DNA from 2 places in the Bradyrhizobium sp. UFLA05-109 genome. Region 2 is predicted to be linked to the other one. Evidence: predicted binding sites of a transcription regulator. Region 2 holds the regulator's gene; the other holds the start of a gene.

Region 1 (10,962 bases), on a different contig from region 2:
ACGCTTGCGATCGCCCGCGCGCTGCCGGCCGATGCGATCGACGTGCAGGTGGTTTCGCTGTCGCGCAATTTCGGCAAGGAGGCGGCGCTGATGGCCGGCCTCGACCACGCAAGACGCGGTGCCGTGATGTTCATGGACGGCGACGGCCAGCATCCGCCGGCGCTGGTGGAACAACTCGTCGGACACTGGATCGATGACGGCTACGACGTCGTCTATACCGCCAAGGCGCATCGCGATAACGAGCCGTTCCTGCGGCGGCTCGCCGTGCACGGCTTCTACGCACTGATCAATTGGGGTGCGCGGCAGAAGATTCCCGAAGACGCGGGCGACTTCCGCCTGCTCTCGCCGCGCGCGGTCGCAGCGCTGCGGCAATTGCCCGAGCGCAACCGCTTCTTCAAGGGGCTGGCGAGCTGGATCGGCTTCCGCCAGATCCGCGTCGACTACGAGCCCGCGGCGCGCGCCCATGGCGTGACCACCTTCAATGCGGCGCGGCTGCTCGGCCTCTCGATCGAGGGCCTGACCTCGTTCTCGGTGGCCCCGTTGCGCTTTGCCAGCCTGCTCGGCGTGGTGCTCGCCGGCGGCGCCTTCCTGTTCGGCCTCTCCATCCTCTGGGAGGTCTGGACCACGGGCAAGCAGGTGCCCGGCTATCCCTCGCTCGTCGTCGGCCTGATGACGATCGGCGGCGTGCAGCTCATCATGATCGGCATCGTCGGCGAATATATCGGCAAAATCCTCTCCGAGCTGAAGGCGCGGCCGATCTACTTCGTCGCCGAGCACAGCGAGAAGCGTGTCGAGACCGGCAAGGCCGACGACGCCTCGAGCCGGACGGCGGCGGAATGAACCAAGCGGCGAAGCCGCGGCGTATCTGGCTCTGCGCCGACGATTACGGAATCAGTGCGGGCGTCAACCGCGCCATCCGCGACCTCATCGAACGCGGCCGTCTCAATGCGACATCGGTGATGATGCTGGGGCCGGCGATCGGCCGCGCCGAGGTCGACGCGCTGGAAGCGTCCCGCACGAAGAGCCCGCGCTGCGCGATCGGATTGCATGTCACGCTGTCGGCGCCGTTTCGCCCGCTGACCATGCATTTCCGCCCGCTCGAAGGCGACATGTTCTTGGCCTTTCCAAAGCTGCTGCGTGCGGGACTGATGCGGCGGCTCGACCGTGAGATCATTTACGCCGAGGTGAAGGCGCAGCTTGCAGCCTACGCGCAGGCGTTCGGACACGCGCCTGACTTCGTCGACGGCCATCAGCATGTGCAGCTCTATCCGCAGGTGCGCGACGCCTTCGTCGCCGCTGTCCGCGAGGCCGCGCCAAAAGCCTGGGTGCGCCAGGGCGGCCGCGAGCTGCCGCTGATGCGGCGGCTCGCCTCACCGAAAGCGCTGGTGCTGGATATCCTGAGCGCTCAATTCCGCCGCCGCGCGCGGCACGCCGGTCTCGCCTTCAATCCTGCCTTCGCCGGCGCCTATGACTTCACGCGGGATGACGCCGATTTCGGCAGCTTGATGCGGCAGTTCATCGAGGGCCTGCCGGACGACAGTCTCGTGATGTGTCATCCCGGCTTCGTCGACGAGACGTTGCGGAGCCTCGATCCAATGACTGATGTCCGCGAGCGCGAGCACAGATATCTCGCAAGCGAGGCGTTTCCGCAGCTCCTGGCCGCGAACAACGTGACATTGGCATGAAACCGCCGACACGGGACCGGCAGCTTGTCGCATACCGAAATTTAATCCGCGCCCCACTGTTGGCGCCATGTTGGAACCCTACATCTTGGGCGCGCTTGGTTTGCGCAAGGGAGATCGATCATGACGCCGCAAGAACGCCAGCTCGTCGACGAGCTTTTCGACCGGCTTTCGAAGCTTGAAACTGCATCGCGCGATCCGAACGCGATCGCCGCCATCAATGACGGCCTGAACAAGGCGCCCAACGCCATGTACGCGCTGGTGCAGACCGTGCTGCTGCAGGACGAGGCGCTGAAGCGCGCCAATGCCCGCATCCAGGAACTGGAGGCAGCCCACGCGCCGGAGCAGGCGCAATCTGGCGGCTTCCTGGATTCCATGCGCGATACCCTTTTCGGCGGCGGCCAATCGCGCGGCTCGGTCCCGAACGTGCCGCCGCGCGAGCAGCGGCCGGTCTGGAACTCCGGCCAGGCGATGCAGCAGGCGCAGCCGCCCGGCTATGGCCAGCCGCCGCCTTACGCACAGCAGCAGGGTTATGGCGCCCCGCCCATCGGCGGTGGCGGCGGCTCTTTCCTTGGCACCGCGGCAGCCGCCGCGGCTGGCGTCGTCGGTGGATCGATGCTGCTCTCCGGCATCCGCAACATGATGGGCGGGATGGGCGGCTCGCATCAGGCTTTTGGCGACACCACGATCATTGAGGAGCGCGGGGGTGGCGGCAGCCCGTGGGGTGGCAGCAATGACCAGTCTGGCGGCTCGCTCGCGCGCGATGCCGGCGTCAACGACATCGGCTCCAACCGCGGCCGCGATGATTCCCACCAGGGCTTCCTCGACCAGGCGTCGAACGATGGGAACGACGATCAGCAGGACTATGACGATGCCGACAACGTCGACATGGCCGACGACAGCGATTTCGGCGGCGGCGACGACGGCGGCAGCGATTACGCGTAAGCAGCATCACCCTTAAATGCAAAACGGCCGCCCTTCCGGCGGCCGTTCTCGTTTCGCCGCTTTCGCCGCGTTCACATCACCACGACCCTGGTGCCGACATTGACGCGGCCGTAGAGGTCGATGACGTCCTCGTTCCGCATACGGATGCAGCCGGAGGAGACGTTTGTGCCGATGGTCCAGGGCTCGTTGGAGCCGTGGATGCGATAGAGCGAAGAGCCCAGATACATCGCGCGCGCGCCGAGCGGGTTTTCAGGGCCGCCTTCCATGTGCCGCGGCAGATCTGGACGGCGCGCAATCATTTCCGCCGGCGGCGTCCAATCCGGCCATTCGCGCTTGGCCGTGATCGCCTTCACGCCGGACCAGGTGAAGCCCGGACGGCCGACCCCGATGCCGTAGCGCAGCGCCTTGCCATTGCCTTCGACGAGATAGAGGAACTTGTTGGGCGTATCGACGACGATGGTGCCGGCGCCTTCCCTCCCCTCGTACGCGACGAGCTGTTTTTCGAACTTCGGATCAAACGGACGCAAGCGCGGATCGGCTGCATCCTGCTGCGGCACCATACCTTGCATCTGCGGCTCGCCCATCGGCGGCAAATTGCGCTGGTCGTAATAGGCCGGCTGCTGCTGATACGTCGGCTGCTGCTGCGGATAATAGCGCTGGCCACGCTCCTCGCCGCCGAACAGGAATTCGATGAAGCCGCCGCCCATGTTGGCATTGGAGGCGACGCGCACCGGCTGCGGCGGCGCCTGCGGCTGATAAAGCACGGGGGGCGGATCGGATGGCACGGTGTTGTCGAATGCGGCGGCGCGATCGATCCCGGCGACAAAGGTGCATGCGCTGCCGAGCAGCGCGACAGACATTTTCTTGAACATCGACGTACTCTGTACTGTTTCGTCTGGTGCGTTCATCGCGACGGGCGCAGACCTGCCCTTCGCGATGCGGCCACTTAAAATCAAAAGCCGTTTGGTTTGGTAAACGGAAACGGCGTTATGATTCACCACGTCGCGAACATCAGCGCCTTTTGTCCGCTAGCGTTTATTTTCGGTGAACGGCCGATATGCATGGTTAATCGCTGGTGTGTGCGCGAATTGCGAGCGATCGCAAAGCGGTTCCCGCCGTGAACGTCGTGTTAAATCCCTTCTGTCTACAAAGGCCGCGTGAGTGAGGTGGGGGGAGTTCCAATATGGCTGTTCACCGCAAACGTTTTCGCGTCGAGGAAGCAATCGTCGGCGAGATGCCCAGTCCGGAGATGATTGACGAGGCTGCTCCGATGCACAGCGAGATCATGGCCGAGCTGCGCGCGATCCGCGCGCAAATGGCGCGTAACAGCCACGCGGGGCACGCCCCGCTCCCGCCGAGCGAAACCGTCATGGCGCAGGAAGTCGCCGACGCGCGCGCGATGCTGGAGACCTACCGCGCCCAGATCGAACAATGCGAGAAGCTGAAGGTTGAACTCGACCTCATCCACGATGCCATCAGCCGCACCAAGCGCGAGATCGCGGTGCTGCACGGCAAGAGCTTCAACGGCGAAGAGATGGCCAAGGTCAATGGCGAGCTCGGCGCTGTCGTCGGCGGCACCGAGCAGGCGACCCAGCAGATCCTCGAAGCGGCCGAGTCGATCGACCAGGCCGCCAGCGCACTCTCCAAGGTGGATTCGGTGGACCAGCAGAAGCGGCTCGCCGACGACATCCAGGAACGCGTCATCTCGATCTTCGAGGCCTGCAACTTCCAGGATTTGACCGGGCAGCGCATCAACAAGGTGATGGGCACGATGAAGTTCATCGAGCAGCACATCAATGCGATGATGGATATCTGGGGCGGCGTCGACGCGATCAAGGCCCACGCGCCGCCGATCGTCGACACCCGCGACGAAGACGCCAAGCTGCTCAACGGCCCGAAGCTCGCCGGTGACGTCGGTCACGCCTCGCAGGACGACATCGACGCCCTGTTCGACTGACCGGACGGGACACGAAGAGAAACAAAACGCCGGCCTTGGGCCGGCGCTTTTTTGTTTTGGGGTTCTATCTCACGCTGTCATTCCGGGGCACGCGCAGCGTGAACCCGGAAGCTCGAGATTCCGGGTTCGATGCTTCGCATCGCCCCGGAATGACGGAGAGAAGATCACGCCCGCGGCGCGCAGCGGACGTAAACCATGTTGCCGTAGCGGGTGGCGGCGTCCTTGTCGATGAAGCGGGTGACCATGACGCGGCCATCGAAGGAGACGATCTCGCGGTCCTGCTCGCCGGGGGTCGGGCCGGGCGGTCCGATATAGTTCTTGCCGCTCGGTGACCCCTTCAGCCGCAGCTCTTGCGGCGTCGCCTGGTCGGCCAGGTGCATGATCACACCGCCGCTCGAACCGGCGCCGATCACGTAGGGATTCTTGCACTGCGCACGGGCCGCAGCCTCGGTGCGGGCGCGGTCGGCCGGGTTCTGGAACGAGGCAAGGCCCCAGCGGCCGACGATCTCGTCGGCGCGGATCGAGGCCGGCATTTCCGGCCCGGTGCCGGGCTCGGCCTCCGGCGGCGGCGAGGACGACGAGAACGACGGCAGGCTCATGCCACCGCCACATGCACCCAGCAGCAGCGCCAAGGCTGCGGCGGCGCCCAGCTTCGCAACCGTCCGCGCGTGAGCTGAACTGATCATGGCATTCCCCCGAGCAAAGCGCCCCCCAAACACGAGCCTGGCAGCCCCCTCCTGCAGCCAAGCGCAAAACCGCTGTCGGGGCAATGACGTCGTAGAATACGACAGCGTCCCCAATTCGTTTCGATCGTCAACATCCTATATCCGTCTCACCATTGGCTTAACCACCTTTGCTTGACAGGATCGCGGCCAAGCCATATTTCCGGGCGCACTATTAGCACTCGGGAAGCCCGATTGCTAAAGCGCGCCGTTCGATCCTGGCATTCGATCCGGAGGTCGGACGGGGGCGCAGGCCCCTCACTACTTCCGCCGCTTCCGAAGCGAGCCTCCAAAGGGAAACGTCATGGCTAAGTCCAAATTTCGTCCGCTGCATGACCGTGTCGTGGTCAAACGTATCGATGCCGAGGAAAAGTCCAAGGGTGGCATCATCATTCCCGACACCGCCAAGGAGAAGCCGTCCCAGGGCGAAATCGTCGCCGTCGGCCCCGGCGGCCGGGACGAGGCGGGTAAGCTGATCCCGATCGACCTCAAGGTCGGCGACCGCGTGCTGTTCGGCAAGTGGTCGGGCACCGAGGTCAAGATCGACAATGAAGATCTCCTGATCATGAAGGAGTCGGACATCATGGGCGTCCTGGCCTAAGGCCACGACGTCCCTTCAAACCCCGCCGCACGCGCCATTGCCATGCCCGGGCCTGACCCGGGCATCCATCATTTCTCGTTAAGAGGATGGATTGCCGGACCTCCACCCGGCAATGACGACGGAAAAGTGCGGCGCCCATCCAGTTCAGTTTTCAGGAGCAAGAAATGGCTGCCAAAGACGTCAAGTTTTCCGGAGACGCGCGCGAACGCATGCTGCGCGGCGTCGACATTCTCGCCAACGCCGTCAAGGTGACGCTCGGTCCGAAGGGCCGCAACGTCGTCATCGAGAAGAGCTTCGGCGCGCCCCGTATCACCAAGGACGGCGTCACCGTCGCCAAGGAGATCGAGCTCGAGGACAAGTTCGAGAATATGGGCGCCCAGATGGTCCGTGAGGTCGCCTCCAAGACCAACGACCTCGCCGGCGACGGAACCACCACCGCGACCGTGCTGGCCCAGGCCATCGTGCGCGAAGGCGCCAAGGCCGTTGCCGCCGGCATGAACCCGATGGACCTCAAGCGCGGCATCGACACCGCGGTTGCGGCTGTGATCAAGGACATCGAGAAGCGCGCAAAGCCCGTCGCCGCCTCCTCCGAGGTCGCCCAGGTCGGCACCATCTCGGCCAACGGCGACTCCGCCATCGGCAAGATGATCGCGCAGGCGATGCAGAAGGTCGGCAACGAGGGTGTCATCACCGTCGAGGAGAACAAGTCGCTGGACACCGAAGTCGACATCGTCGAGGGCATGAAGTTCGACCGCGGCTATCTCTCGCCGTACTTCGTCACCAACGCCGAGAAGATGACCGCCGAGCTCGAGGACGCCTACATCCTCCTGCACGAGAAGAAGCTGTCGGGCCTGCAGGCCATGCTGCCGGTGCTGGAAGCCGTGGTGCAGTCCGGCAAGCCGCTCGTCATCATCGCCGAGGACGTCGAGGGCGAGGCGCTCGCCACCCTGGTCGTCAACCGTCTGCGCGGCGGCCTCAAGGTCGCGGCCGTCAAGGCGCCGGGCTTCGGCGACCGCCGCAAGGCCATGCTCGAGGACATCGCGATCCTCACCGGCGGCCAGCTGATCTCCGAAGAGCTCGGCATCAAGCTCGAGAACGTCACGGTGAAGATGCTCGGTCGCGCCAAGAAGGTCGTGATCGACAAGGAGAACACCACGATCGTCAACGGTGCCGGCAAGAAGCCGGACATCGAGGCCCGCGTCGGCCAGATCAAGGCCCAGATCGAGGAGACCACCTCGGACTACGACCGTGAGAAACTCCAGGAGCGTCTGGCCAAGCTCGCCGGCGGCGTCGCGGTGATCCGCGTCGGCGGCGCGACCGAGATCGAGGTCAAGGAGAAGAAGGACCGCGTCGAGGACGCGCTCAACGCCACCCGCGCAGCCGTGCAGGAAGGCATCGTCCCCGGCGGCGGCGTCGCGCTGCTCCGCGCCAAGAAGGCGGTGGGCCGTCTCACCAACGCCAATGCCGACGTGCAGGCGGGCATCAACATCGTGCTGAAGGCGCTGGAAGCCCCTGTCCGCCAGATCTCCGAGAACGCCGGCCTCGAAGGCTCGGTCGTCGTCGGCAAGATCCTGGAGAACAAGTCCGAGACCTTCGGCTTCGACGCCCAGACCGAGCAGTATGTCGACCTCGTCGAGAAGGGCATCATCGACCCCGCCAAGGTGGTGCGCACCGCGCTCCAGGACGCCTCTTCCGTGGCCGGCCTGCTGGTGACCACTGAGGCCATGGTCGCTGAGCTGCCGAAGAAGGAAGCAGCTCCGGCGATGCCGGCCGGCGGCGGCGGCATGGGCTTCTGAGCCGTCGCAACCAACCAAAAATCACGCGAAGGCCGCCTCCGGGCGGCCTTCTTTTTTGCCGACCATTACCGGCGCTTTCCGATTCAACCGCCGGCCAAAACCCACTACGGTGGCGCCGATTCCAAAGCGCGATCGGATCGGGATGAATCGTCATCGCGCTTTGGGCTATTGTTCGAGCATGACTTTTCGGAGAACCGCTTCACACTTTTCCGGATCATGCTCCATCTCTGAGGATTTCGTCGATGCGCGCGCTTTCGTTCTGCTCGATAGGCTTTTTGGCGGTTTTGGTTGCGGTTGCGCCCGACGTCGCCTCCGCCCAGATGAAATTGTCGCCCAAGGCGGCCGCGCCCGGCGGAACCGAGACACGCTACTTCACCTCGATCGACGGGCTGATGGACGGCAATGCCGACGTCATCCTGAAGGAGACCCGCCAGGGCAAGACGGTCACCTCGGCCGTGCTCGACGTCTGCTATCCCGCCGCGAAAAATTCCGACCGCAAGGACCGCTTCGTCGTCAACCTCACCGTCGCCGGCCAGCTCCTGTCGGGCACGACGCAGAGCCTCGGCGACAAGGCACCGGTGACCGTCAAGCTGACGCGCAAGCAGACCAGCGATACCGTCGAGTTCCGCGGCCAGATTTCGATCGGCGGCAACGTGACCGAGGTCGCCTCGCCCGACAATTCCGACCTCAGCGAGAAGGAGTTTCTGGACAACCAGACCTCGGATGATGGCATCACGCCGCAGCCGAAGGACTTCACCGAGGTCTCGCCGGAGGCGATCGCGGTCAAGGTCAAGTTGGAGGCCGCGACCGATTTCCTGAAGAGCCTGAAAGGCCAGGGCGTCGAGGTGACGCTGGCAAGCCTGTCGGTCGGCTGCGACGCGCTGCGCGCCGGCGAGCAGACCATCAACATGTCGGTCGACCCGGAGCGGGCAGCTGCGCTGCTCGCCAAGTTCAAGGCGATGCCGGGCGTCACCGCGGCCGGCTGGACCGCCGGCATGATGGAGATGGACCGCACCATCCGCTTCTCTGCGGCCGACTGGCGCGACGGCGACAAGATCAGCCGGGACCGGCTCGCCGGCACCGTCGCGAACGTGCTGGCGCGGACGCTGGCGGCAAAAACCGTCTCGCAAAGCTTCAACCCCGTCACCGGCAAGCTCAAGGTCGTCTTGAAGCGGCCGAACCAGGATTTCCCGGCGCTCGAGCTCACCGACACGATCGAGGTCGCGGGCCTCGTCTCGGCCGACAAGCCGGGCAACAGCGACCGCCTCCTGCTCTGGGTCGGCAGCCCCGCGATCAGCACGGCCGACGAGAGCACCGGCGCCAAGCTCAATCTGTCGGATGAATCGAGCGCCGATGAAGAGGGCGATCAGACCGACGACAACGGCGCGATCGAGGCGCTGGCGAAGGAGCTGAAGGGCCAGCGCTGGGACGCCGACAAGTCGGTGTGGAAATGACGAAGTCATTCCGGGGCGACGCGCGAGCGTCGAACCCGGAATCTCGTGCAACAATCTCCAGATTCCGGGTTCGCGCTTCGCGCGCCCCGGAATGACGTAACCGTCAATTCCCGTTCATCCGGAAGCGCAGCGGCTTCGGGCCGATCAGCGTGAGAAATTCGCCCTGGCGCTTCCAGGTCTCAACGCTTGCGAGCGCTGCGACGAGGTCGTCATCGGCCTGCGCCTTGGCCGGCGGACAGGAACGGTCCTGGATCTGGCCCGGGACGAAGATCACGGTGTTGCCGGCGACCGAGAACTGGCCCTTGCCGCCCTTGCACCAGAGCTCCAGCACCACCTCGCCATTGTCGCCGATCTCGATGTTGGGAATGCGCTTCGAGCCGGGCTGCGGCAGAGCCTCAAGCGTCATCTCGGTCCCGAAGGGAAAGCCGTCCTCGGCATGGGCCGCGCCCGCCATCAGCACCACCGCGGCAGCCGCGCACACCATCTGCTTGACCGAAACCATGAGACCTCTCGACCATCCTTGAACCGCCGCACCTTCTATAAGACGGGGACGACGTTGAGAAGCTTCGCCGCGCACGCAAAATCCCCGCAGGACCCTTCCCGCGGGGATTTCGTTGAGAATGCGTGGCGCTACTTCAGCACCAGCTCCGTGAACGGCCAGACATAGGCCTGGAGCGTCACCAGCACGCCGACCAGGCAGGCCAGCACGATCGAGTGCCAGAACACGAAGCGCAGGATCGTGCCCTCGTGGCCGTACCACCGCGTGGCGGTCGAGGCGACCACGATCGACTGCGCGTCGATCATCTTGCCCATCACGCCGCCGGAGGAGTTTGCCGCCGCCATCAGGATCGGCGACAGGCCGATCTGTTGCGACGTGATCTTCTGGAGGTTGCCGAACAGGATGTTCGATGCGGTATCCGATCCCGTCAGCGCCACGCCCAACCAGCCGAGCAGCGTGCCGAAGAAGGGATAGAGCACGCCGGTCGCCGCAAAGGCGAGACCGAGCGTGGCGTCGACGCCGGAGAGGCGGGTCAGCGTACCGATCGCGAGCATCGCCGAGATCGTGATCAGCGAGATCGCGCAGAGGCGGATGGTGCGGCCATACTCGACCAGCAGCCGCCCCGGCCCGACCCCCATCAGGAAGCCCGAGATGATCGCCGCGATCAGCATGCCCGTGCCGGTGAAGGACAGATAGGTGAAGTTGAACACGGCGCCTTCTGGCGTGGGGCCCGCCGCAACCGGCGGCATCTTGTTGATCATCTTGTCGAGTTCAGGAACGGGAAACTTCCAGACGAACAACGAATCCGCCCAGGACTTGAACCATCCGCTGCCCCAGATCAGCATCACGATGCAGACGATGATCCACGGCAACAGCGCGCTCCACAGTTCGGCCTGCGTGAGCGGCGTCTTGTCGAGCGGTGCGGTCTTGCCCATTTCCGACACCGATTCATCGCGGCCGCGCAGCGCCGGCGACAGCCAGAGCTGCTTCGGCTGCCACACCTTCAGGAACAGAATCAGCGCGCCCATCGAGATCAGCGACGCCCCGATGTCGACGATCCAGGGATTGATGTAGTTGGAGATCACGAATTGCGGGATTGCGAAGCACACGCCGGTGACCAGGATCGCCGGCCAGACATCCTTCATGGCGCGCCAGCCCGCGAACGCCCACACCACCCAAAACGGCACGATCAGCGAGAAGAATGGCAATTGCCGTCCGACCATCGCGCCCAAGATGTAGGGATCGAGCCCGGTGACGGAGGCAAGGCCCTGGATCGGCGTGCCGAGCGCGCCGTAGGCGACGGGCG
Region 2 (10,962 bases):
GCGGCCGGGCGCGCGCTTGGCCGTGGTCTCGATCTCGCGCGCGAAGGCGCGGGCAAAGCGCATCTCGTCGATCGCGGCGTGGCGGACGTGGCTGTTGAAGTCGCAATAGGGACACTTCGACAGGCAGAACGGCCAGTGCACGTAGACGCCGAAGGCGCCCCTGTCAGCGCGGCTCAAGGCAGATCTCCGCAAGTTTCACGAAGGCGCGGGCACGGTGCGACAGGCCAAGGCCCAACGGCGGCAGGCCGTGCTTCTCGATGCTTTCCATCTCGCCAAAGGTGCGCGTGTGGCCGTCGGGCAGGAACATCGGGTCGTAGCCGAAGCCGGCGGTGCCGCGCGGCGGCCAGACCAGCGTGCCGTCGACGCGCGCCTCGACCTCCTCGAGATGATCATCGGGCCAGGCAACGCAGAGTGCGGAGACGAAATGCGCTTTGCGCTGGTCCGGCGTGATGGCGCCGCGCTCCCTCAACAGGCGCTCGATCTGCGCCATCGCCGCGGCAAAATCCTTGTCGGAGCCCGCCCAGCGCGCACTGTAAATTCCCGGCGCGCCGTCGAGCGCGTCGACCACGATGCCGGAATCATCGGCGAACGCCGGAAGTCTCATGGCCTTCGCAGCGGCGATGGCCTTGATCGCGGCATTGCTGCGAAAGTCGTTGCCGGTTTCTTCAGGCTCGTCGAGGCCAAGCTCGCCGGCCGAGACTGCCTCGACGCCGTGCGGCGCCAGCAGCTCCCGCATCTCGGCAAGCTTGCCGGGATTATGGGTCGCGATGATGAGCTTGCCTGTGATTCGCCGGTGCATGGCCTATTGACTACGCCACCGCCATTTTCTGCAAGTCCACGAGACGCGCGACACCCTTGCGGGCCAGCGCCATCAGCGACAGGAATTCCTCCTGCGTGAACGGCTCGCGTTCCGCCGTTCCCTGGACCTCGATGATGCGGCCATCGCCCGTCATGACGAAATTGGCGTCGGTCTCGGCCTCGGAATCCTCGGCATAATCGAGGTCGAGCACCGCCGTGCCGTTATAGATGCCGCAGGAGATCGCGGCGACGTTGTCGCGCAGCACGTTCGCCTTGATCATGTTGCGCGTCTTCATCCAGTTGACACAGTCGGCCAGCGCGACCCAGGCCCCCGTGATCGAGGCCGTGCGCGTGCCACCGTCGGCCTGGAGCACGTCGCAATCGACCGTGATCTGGCGCTCGCCGAGCGCTTCGAGATCGACGATGGTGCGAAGCGAGCGGCCGATCAGGCGCTGGATCTCCACGGTGCGGCCGCTCTGCTTGCCGGCGGAAGCCTCGCGACGGGTGCGTTCCGAGGTCGCGCGCGGGAGCATGCCGTATTCGGCGGTGACCCAGCCGCGGCCCTGGCCCTTGAGCCATGGCGGCAGGCGGTCTTCCAGCGTAGCGGTGACCAGCACATGGGTGTCGCCGAATTTTACGAGGCACGAGCCTTCCGCATATTTGACCACGCCGCGCTCCAGCGTCACGGGGCGCAATTCGTCGGGCGCACGGCGGCTTGGCCGCATGGGAAATCCTCCAAAACTCGCAGGGAAAAGGCTGTTCGCGGTGCTTGTAGGAGGGGGAAGGGGGCCCGGCAAGGGCTTTTCCCCCGTGGCGTCGGAACGTCGCCCCCATTTGGCCAAAGACGCGCTTGTCACGGGCCCTCCGGATGGACAAATTATGTGCATCTGAGAGGAGTTACCGTCTGTGGCCCATCACGATCCGATTCATCTGATCGCGCCGCGCGCGGGCCTCGCCCAGCTCAACGAGCGCTCTCGCGACATCTTTCGTCAAATCGTCGAGAGCTATCTGGCGACCGGCGAGCCGGTCGGCTCGCGCAATATCTCCCGCCTGATCGCGCTGCCGCTATCGCCGGCCTCGGTGCGCAACGTCATGGCCGATCTGGAACAGCTCGGCCTAATCTACGCCCCGCACACCTCCGCCGGCCGGCTGCCGACGGAACTCGGCCTGCGCTTCTTCGTCGACGCGCTGATGCAGGTCGGGGAACTCAACGAGGCCGAGCGACAATCGATCCAGAGCCAGCTTACCAATGTCGGCCACGCCCAATCGGTCGAGGCGGCGCTGGAGGAGGCGCTGACGCGGCTGTCTGGCCTCACCCGGGCCGCAGCCGTGGTGTTGACGCCGAAGTCCAATGCGCGACTGAAGCATATCGAATTCGTCCGCCTGGAACCCGAGCGGGCGCTGGTGATTCTGGTCGGCGAGGACGGCCAGGTCGAGAACCGCGTGCTGACGCTACCGCTTGGAGTTCCCTCCTCGGCGCTGACGGAGGCTTCCAACTTCCTCAATGCACGCATCCGCGGCCGGACCCTCGCCGAGGCGCGGCTCGAGCTGGAAACGGCGCTCGGGCAGGCCCGCGCCGAGCTCGACCAGCTCACCCAGAAGGTGATCGCGGCCGGCATCGCGAGCTGGTCGGGTGGCGAGAACGAGGACCGGCAGCTCATCGTGCGCGGTCACGCCAATCTGCTCGAAGACCTGCACGCGCTGGAGGATCTCGAGCGGGTGCGGCTGCTGTTCGACGATCTCGAGACCAAGCGTGGCGTGATCGACCTCTTGGGGCGCGCCGAGACCGCCGAGGGCGTGCGCATCTTCATCGGCTCTGAGAACAAGCTGTTCTCGCTGTCGGGCTCCTCGACGATCATCTCGCCGTATCGGGATGCCGCCGGGCACATCGTCGGTGTTTTGGGCGTGATCGGGCCGACGCGGCTGAATTATGCCCGCGTGATCCCGACCGTGGACTATGCCGCCCGCATCGTCAGCCGCCTGTTGGGGGGCTGACGGCCGTTTTCGCCTGATCACGGGCGCTTGATTTTCGCGCTGCGAAGCACGATATCCCGGCGAGAAAAATCCCTTGAGACGAGTTCGAGAAGGCAGCCGATGACCGATCAAGACCGGCAACCCGAAGACACGACTGCGCCGACCGGCGAGCCCGTGGTGTCGAAGCCCTACATCATGCCCGACGATCCGGAGCCCGGTTCGGTCGAGATCTTGCAGAAGGAAGCGGCTGAGGCGCGCGACCGCATGCTGCGGACGCTGGCCGAGATGGAAAACCTGCGCAAGCGCACCACCAAGGAGGTCGCCGACGCCAGGCTGTACGGCATTACCGGCTTTGCGCGCGACGTGCTCGATATCGCCGACAACCTCCAGCGTGCGCTTGATGCGGTGCCGGCCGAGGCACGTGCCAATGCCGATCCCGGCCTGACCGCGCTGATCGAAGGCGTGGAACTCACCGAGCGCTCGCTGCTCAACGCGCTGGAAAAACACGGCGTGAAGAAGTTCGACCCCTCGGGCCAGAAGTTCGATCCGAATTTCCAGCAGGCGATGTTCGAGGTGCCCGATCCGTCGGTGCCGTCGGGCACCGTGGTTCAGGTGGTCCAGGCCGGTTACACCATCGGCGAGCGCGTGCTGCGCCCGGCTCTCGTCGGCGTTGCCAAGGGCGGTGCGAAAGCCGCGGCGGCGGCCAACAACAACGAGTCGAACGGCGCGGCGTAAGCCGTGTTCTGAAAGCTGTGTCGTCATTCCGGGTTCGGCTCTCCGAGCTGTCCCGGAATGACAGCTTGCTGGTCTTACGCCGTGGCTGCGATATCCGCAGACTGGATCCGCTTCACGCCGGCCTTGGCCATGTCGGCCCAGGCCTTGGCCAGCGAGCCCTGCGTGTCGATGCCGCGGCAGGCGTCTTCCACCACATAGACCTCGAAGCCGGCCTTGCGCGCGTCGAGCGCGGTCCAGGCGACGCAGAAATCGGTCGCTAGCCCTGCGACGAACACGCGCTTGATCTTGCGCGACTTCAGGTAGGCGGCGAGGCCAGTCGATGTCTTGCCGTCGGCCTCCAGGAAAGCCGAGTAGCTGTCGACGTCCTTGTGAAAGCCCTTGCGGATGATGAGCTCGGCCTGCGGGATCGACAGGTCCTTCGACAGCGCGGCGCCGTCGGTGCCCTGCACGCAATGGTCGGGCCACAGCACCTGCTTGCCGTAGGGCAGGTCGATGGTTTCGAACGGCTTCTTGCCGGAGTGAACGGAGGCGAACGACACGTGCCCCGGCGTGTGCCAGTCCTGTGTCATCACGACATTGGCGAACGATTTTGCGATCTTGTTGATCACCGGCACCACCTGCTCGCCTTCCTTCACGGCGAGGCTGCCGCCGGGCAGGAAGCAGTTTTGCACGTCGATCACGAGCAGCGCGGAGGCATCGTCGGGCTTGATCGCCGTCGCTGCCCAGAGCTTGCTTGAAACGAGGCTCGCGAGAGCAACAGTGGAAACGCCCGCGAGTACTTTGCGCCGATCCAGCATCGTACGTCCTCCCTCCAGGATGAACCAAGGAGGAAAGCGTAGTTCCATTTGTGTACGAACAAAAGCCCGAAAATGCGGCCGGCTTTGGTCAGCCTTTGGGCTGGATGCCGTCGCGCACCGCGCGGAAGCGGGTGAACGCCTCCGACCACTGGTCACGCGGGGCGCTGGCGATGATGCGCAGCGACGTACCGCCGCCGAAGCGGATCCACTGCACCACCGTAACCTGGGTCTTGTCCTTGCCACTGACGCCGTCGAGCCGGGTTTCGATGGCCGGCTGGCCGTTGACGCGGATCGGCTCGGACATGGTGATTCTGGACTCGCGCATGCCGGGGATCTGCATCGCCGCCTCCTGCGCGAAGCGGGCGCGATCATCCGGCTGCTGCGGCGTTGCGCCGATCAGGCCAATGATCATGTACGGCTTGGGCTCGAAGCCCGTGGTCTCGTTGCCGTCGGCAAGCACAATGCTGGCGCCCGGCGACAGCATGCGGACGTTCTTGAAGTCGGCGAGATCGGTGATCCGGAACGGCATCTGCGCGAGCTGCTCGTCGACCGGGACCTCCTTGCGCGTGACCGCGGTGGCGAACATCTGGCGCACCGCGTCGTCCGAGTAGATCTTGGCGGCGTTCTCCGGGATCTGCACGGCGACGTAGCCGGAGAAGCCGGTGCCCGGCACGATCATCGAATAGCGCTTCACCGTTTCCGTGCCGGCCTTGCCGGTCTCGACGGTGTAATAGGCAAGGCCGGCCGGCGTCTCGATCTTGTCCGGCTTGATGCCGCCGGTGCCGCCGGGATTGGCCTTGAAGGCATTGGTGACCTCGCCATAGGCGTCGGGCGGCAACTCGGTGACCAGCACCTTCACGCCTCCGTCCTCGCTCTCGAAGCCCGGAAAGGTCTTGGCTTGGGAGAGGCCGATCAACGGCACCATGCCGACGCGCTGGCCCGGCGGGAAAACGGCATCGGCCGCGAAGGCCGGAAGGGCGGAGGCAATGAGAACGGCAAGCGCGGCGAGGGGGCGTATCAATTTCATGGCTAGTCTACTTGGTCCACATTGAGGCCGTTCGATGGTGGGACGTCGGGCCCCTTTGTCGCGCGGGCCGTGGCCCTGGCTGTCCGGCCGTCCGGACAGTTTGTCGCCCGGACTTTTAACGGGTTTGGCTGCGCCGTAACAGGGTAACGCACGTGCCTTCGGGGCATGGTCCGGCTGACGGCTGAACCCGTTAATAAACCCTCACCGTCAAGGGGCCCGAAAGGCCGATATGATCTTCCAAAACCCAATGTTTTCGCGGCTGAAACTTGCGTTCGGTCCTTGCGGGCCCCTCCCCCCCTCCTATATGAGCCTCAACCATCGCAATATCGCGGATGTTTGATCTTAGGGGGTTTTGGATCGGGTGCCTTCTGGGCCCAACCAACCTGCCGCAATAAAGAAGGATATCAGGACCATGGGAAAGGTCATTGGGATCGACCTCGGCACCACGAATTCGTGCGTCGCCGTAATGGATGGCAAGAACGCCAAAGTCATCGAGAATTCTGAAGGCATGCGCACGACGCCTTCGATCGTCGCCGTCACGGACGACGGTGAGCGCCTCGTCGGCCAGCCCGCCAAGCGCCAGGCCGTCACCAATCCCGAGCGCACCTTCTTCGCAGTGAAGCGCCTCATTGGCCGCCGCTACGACGACCCGATGGTCGAGAAGGACAAGAAGCTCGTTCCGTACAAGATCGTGAAGGCTTCCAACGGCGACGCCTGGGTCGAGGCCGATGGCCAGACCTACTCGCCCTCGCAGGTATCGGCGTTCATCTTGCAGAAGATGAAGGAGACCGCGGAAGCCCATCTCGGCCAGAAGGTCGACCAGGCCGTCATCACCGTTCCCGCCTACTTCAACGACGCCCAGCGCCAGGCGACCAAGGACGCCGGCAAGATCGCGGGCCTTGAAGTGCTGCGCATCATCAACGAGCCGACCGCGGCCGCGCTCGCCTATGGTCTGGACAAGACCAAGGCCGGCACGATCGCCGTGTACGACCTCGGCGGCGGCACGTTCGATATTTCGATTCTCGAGATCGGCGACGGCGTGTTCGAGGTGAAGTCGACCAACGGCGACACCTTCCTCGGCGGCGAGGATTTCGACATGCGCCTCGTTGGCTATCTGGCCGACGAGTTCCAGAAGGAGCAGGGCATCAACCTGCGCAACGACAAGCTCGCGCTTCAGCGCCTGAAGGAAGCCGCTGAAAAGGCCAAGATCGAGCTGTCCTCGACGACGCAGACCGAGATCAACCTGCCGTTCATCACGGCGGACCAGACCGGGCCGAAGCATCTGACCATGAAGCTCACCCGCGCCAAGTTCGAGGCGCTGGTCGATGACCTCATCCAGAAGACCGTCGAGCCCTGCCGCAAGGCGCTGAAGGATGCCGGCGTCACCGCCGGTGAGATCGGCGAAGTCGTTCTGGTCGGCGGCATGTCGCGCATGCCGAAGGTCCAGGAAGTCGTGAAGCAGCTGTTCGGCAAGGAACCGCACAAGGGCGTCAACCCCGACGAAGTCGTCGCCATCGGCGCCGCGATCCAGGCCGGCGTGCTTCAGGGCGACGTCAAGGACGTGCTGCTGCTCGACGTCACCCCGCTGTCGCTGGGCATCGAGACGCTGGGCGGCGTGTTCACCCGCATCATCGACCGCAACACCACGATCCCGACCAAGAAGAGCCAGGTGTTCTCGACCGCCGAGGACAACCAGAACGCGGTCACGATCCGCGTCTTCCAGGGCGAGCGTGAGATGGCGGCCGACAACAAGATGCTCGGCCAGTTCGACCTGATGGGCATTCCGCCGGCCCCGCGCGGCATGCCGCAGATCGAGGTGACCTTCGACATCGACGCCAACGGCATCGTCAACGTGTCCGCCAAGGACAAGGCGACCGGCAAGGAGCAGCAGATCCGCATCCAGGCCTCCGGTGGCCTGTCGGAAGCCGACATCGACAAGATGGTCAAGGACGCCGAGGCCAATGCCGCGGCCGACAAGCAGCGCCGCGAGGCGGTCGACGCCAAGAACCACGCCGACGCGCTGGTGCACTCCACCGAGAAGGCGCTGGCCGAGCACGGTTCGAAGGTCGCCGAGACCGAGCGACGCGCCATCGAGGATGCCGTCAGCGACCTCAAGGAAGCGCTGAAGGGCGACGATGCCGAGGCGATCAAGGCCAAGACCAACACGCTGGCCCAGGCTTCGATGAAGCTCGGCGAAGCCATGTACAAGCAGCAGGCCGAGGCCGACGCCAAGAAGGATGCTGCCAAGGACGACGTCGTCGACGCGGAGTTCACCGAGGTCGACGACGACAAGACCAACAAGAAGTCCGCCTGAACCCTTAGAGGGTCATGATGCGGACGGCTTGCACCCATGCTGCGATCGCCTCCCCCGACAAGGGGGAGGCCGTCGTGCCGGGTCAGACGGGGCGCTTCCCCGTTACCATCGATCAACTCCCAGCCGCTATTCTGCATGCAGCCATGCAGCCCATTGCCGTGAGGCGAGGGGGTGCTCATATCGTCGCGTGGCGACGCTGTTTTGTCCCGGCCTGAACGACCGACCGAGCTCACAATGTCCACCAAGCGCTGCTACTACGAAACCCTCGAAGTCGAACGCGACGCCGACGATTCCGTATTGAAATCGTCCTTCCGCAAGCTCGCGATGAAATTCCACCCCGACCGCAATCCCGGGGACGACAGCAGCGAAGTTCGCTTCAAGGAGATCAACGAGGCCTATGAGGTCCTGAAGGACAAGGACAAGCGCGCGGCCTATGACCGTTATGGCCACGCGGCCTTCGAGCAGGGCGGCGGCTTCGGCGGCGGTGGCGCCGGTTTCGGCGCCGGCTTTGCCTCCTCCTTCTCCGACATTTTCGAGGACCTGTTCGGCATGGCCGGACAGCGCGGCCGTGGCGGCCGCGAGCGCGGGGCCGACCTGCGCTACAACATGGAGATCACGCTCGAGGAAGCCTTTGGTGGCAAGACCGCGCAGATCGAGATCCCGGTCTCCGTCACCTGCGAATCCTGCTCGGGTACCGGCGCCAAGGCCGGCACCAAGCCGAAGACCTGCTCGACCTGCGCCGGCGCCGGCCGCGTGCGGCAGTCGCAGGGCTTCTTCACGCTGGAGCGCACATGCCCGGGTTGCCAGGGCCGCGGCCAGATGATCGAGGACGCCTGCCCGTCCTGCGCCGGGCAAGGCCGCGTCACGCGCGAGCGGACGCTGTCGGTCAATATCCCCCAGGGCGTCGAGGACGGCACGCGGATCAGGCTCGCCGGCGAAGGCGAGGCAGGGGTGCGCGGCGGTCCGTCCGGCGATCTCTACATTTTCCTGTCGCTGTCCCAGCACCAGTTCTTCCAGCGCGATGGTGCCGATCTGCATTGTCGTGTACCGATCTCGATGGTCACGGCGGCCCTTGGCGGCGAGTTCGAGGTGCCGACCATCGACAAGGGCAAGTCCAAGGTGAAGATTCCGGCCGGAACCCAGTCCGGCCGCCGATTCCGCATTGCATCAAAGGGCATGCCGGTGCTGCGCTCGCGCCAGATGGGCGACATGTACGTCCAGGTCGCCGTCGAGACGCCGCAAAATCTCACCAAGAAGCAGCAGGAATTGCTGGCCGAGTTCGAAAAACTCTCCTCCGGTGCGACCCAGCCGGAATCCGCGGGCTTCTTCGCCAAGGTCAAGGATTTCTTCGGTAATCGGGCGAATTGACTCGGCTTGACCGTATCGTTCGCGGCCTATACGTCTTTATGACCATTTTCTGACACGCCGCGGCGACGCGGTCCCGTCCGGTCCTGACATGCCCATGCAATCGTCCGTGCGCGCGTTGAAGAAGCCCCGTCTCGACGACGAGGTACGCTTTCTCCGGTCGTGGATTGAAAAGCCGCTGCACATGGGTGCCGTGATGCCGTCGGGGCGACTGCTTGCCCGCACCATGGCGCAATATGTCGATGTCGATTCGGACGCGCCGGTGGTCGAGCTCGGGCCCGGCACCGGCGCCATCACCTCCGCGCTGGTCGAGCGCGGCATTGACCAGAAGCGCCTCGTCCTCGTCGAATACAATCCCGGTTTCTGCGCGCTGCTGCGCGACCGCTATCCGCAAGCTACGGTGGTGCAGGGCGATGCCTACCGCCTGCGCGACACGCTCTGGAAAGTGCTGGGCGCACCCGCCTCGGCCGTTGTCTCCGGCCTGCCGCTGGTCACCAAGCCGATGTTCACGCGCCTGCGGCTCATTCGCGATTCCTTCGCCGCGCTCGCGCCCGGCGCGCCCTTCGTGCAGTTCACCTATTCGGTGGTGCCGCCGATCCCGAAATCGCTGCCCGGCGTGTCCACAGAGGCCTCGGAACGGATCTGGATGAACCTTCCGCCGGCCCGCGTCTGGGTGTATCGCAAAGACTAATTCCGCCGGCTTTCGTCTTCGCGCGGCGGACCCTTTTCGCCGAACGCGTTTTTCTGGATGCCCGCACCCAAGATCCTGGTCATTCCCGGCTCGCTGCGCACCGGCTCGCACAATGCGAAGCTGGCGGCGGTCGCCGCTTATGAATTCGCGCAAGCCGGCGTCGACGTCACCCGAGTCTCGCTCGCCGACTTCCCGCTGCCGATCTATGACGGCGACCTCCAGGCGAAATCCGGCGTGCCCAAGCACGCCGTCAATCTCAAGCGCATGATCGGCGCGCATCAGGGCGTGTTGATCGTGACGCCGGAGTACAACGCCTCCGTGCCGCCACTGCTGAAGAATGCGATCGACTGGGTCAGTCGTGTGCAGGACCCGCATGAAGCGCGCGGGGAGGTGTTCCGGGGTCGTGCCTTCGCCATCGCCGGCGCCTCGCAGAGCCGTCTCGGCGGCGCGCGTGCGCTCCAGGCGCTGCGATTGATCCTGACCTCCTGCCACGCCAATGTGATTGCCAGCCAGCTCGCGCTCGGCTTTGCCGACCAGGCCTATGACGATATGGACAGGCTGAAGAACGAGGGCGATATCGCCGCGTTGCAGGACCTGGTGCGGCAACTGATCGACATTTCCCAACGCATGATGTGAGGTGACATGACGCAAGCCGAAATCGCCCCCCGCGACCGCCTGATCGTCGCGCTCGACCTGCCGAGCCCGGACCTGGCGGAGGCGATGATCAATCGGCTCGGCGACAGCGTCACCTTCTACAAGATCGGCTATCGGCTCACTTATGCCGGCGGCTTGCCGCTGGTCGGCAAGCTCGCGGACCGCGGCAAGAAAGTGTTCCTCGATCTCAAGCTGCACGACATCGGCAATACCGTGATGCAGGGCGTCCAGAGCATCAGCAAACTCGGCGCGACCTTCCTCACGGTGCACGCCTATCCGCAGACCATGAAGGCGGCGGTCGAAGGGCGCGGGTCGTCCGCCCTGAAGATTCTCGGCGTGACCGTGCTGACCTCCTACAACGATGACGATCTGCATGCGGCCGGCTACCGGCTCGGCGTCTCCGAGCTGGTCGAGGCGCGCGCGCAGCAGGCCCAGGTGCTCGGCGTCGACGGGATCGTCTGCGCGCCCGAGGAAGCCGGTAGCCTGCGCAAGATCGTCGGCCACCAGATGAACCTCGTCACGCCCGGCATCCGTCCCGCAGGCTCGGCGACCGGTGACCAAAAGCGCATCATGACGCCGGGACGCGCGATTGCCGCGGGCGCCGACT

Evidence for each region. Region 2 encodes HrcA, which represses chaperone genes, less so after heat shock. Its sites were predicted from a motif close to GTTAGCACTCNCNNNNNGNGAGTGCTAAC; they were not measured.
Region 1: the regulator HrcA is predicted to act here: its motif matches at 5,481-5,509, upstream of Q3C01_RS37120 (co-chaperone GroES).

The regions. Positions count from the first base shown of each region.
Region 1 covers NZ_JBBIAR010000075.1:13,105-24,066, reverse strand. Annotated here, with positions in the region: gene Q3C01_RS37150 (glycosyltransferase family 2 protein) at 1-840, shown strand, start outside; gene Q3C01_RS37145 (ChbG/HpnK family deacetylase) at 837-1,685, shown strand; gene Q3C01_RS37140 (DUF2076 domain-containing protein) at 1,806-2,627, shown strand; gene Q3C01_RS37135 (L,D-transpeptidase) at 2,699-3,499, opposite strand; gene Q3C01_RS37130 (protein phosphatase CheZ) at 3,811-4,584, shown strand; gene Q3C01_RS37125 (hypothetical protein) at 4,749-5,270, opposite strand; gene Q3C01_RS37120 (co-chaperone GroES) at 5,611-5,907, shown strand; gene groL (chaperonin GroEL) at 6,072-7,703, shown strand; gene Q3C01_RS37110 (hypothetical protein) at 7,946-9,157, shown strand; gene Q3C01_RS37105 (META domain-containing protein) at 9,261-9,659, opposite strand; gene Q3C01_RS37100 (L-lactate permease) at 9,788-10,962, opposite strand, start outside.
Region 2 covers NZ_JBBIAR010000007.1:72,483-83,444, reverse strand. Annotated here, with positions in the region: gene hemW (radical SAM family heme chaperone HemW) at 1-177, opposite strand, end outside; gene rdgB (RdgB/HAM1 family non-canonical purine NTP pyrophosphatase) at 164-799, opposite strand; gene rph (ribonuclease PH) at 810-1,523, opposite strand; gene hrcA (heat-inducible transcriptional repressor HrcA) at 1,705-2,793, shown strand; gene grpE (nucleotide exchange factor GrpE) at 2,893-3,507, shown strand; gene pncA (bifunctional nicotinamidase/pyrazinamidase) at 3,582-4,304, opposite strand; gene Q3C01_RS06730 (hypothetical protein) at 4,393-5,331, opposite strand; gene dnaK (molecular chaperone DnaK) at 5,744-7,645, shown strand; gene dnaJ (molecular chaperone DnaJ) at 7,880-9,013, shown strand; gene Q3C01_RS06715 (class I SAM-dependent methyltransferase) at 9,102-9,701, shown strand; gene Q3C01_RS06710 (NADPH-dependent FMN reductase) at 9,759-10,337, shown strand; gene pyrF (orotidine-5'-phosphate decarboxylase) at 10,344-10,962, shown strand, end outside.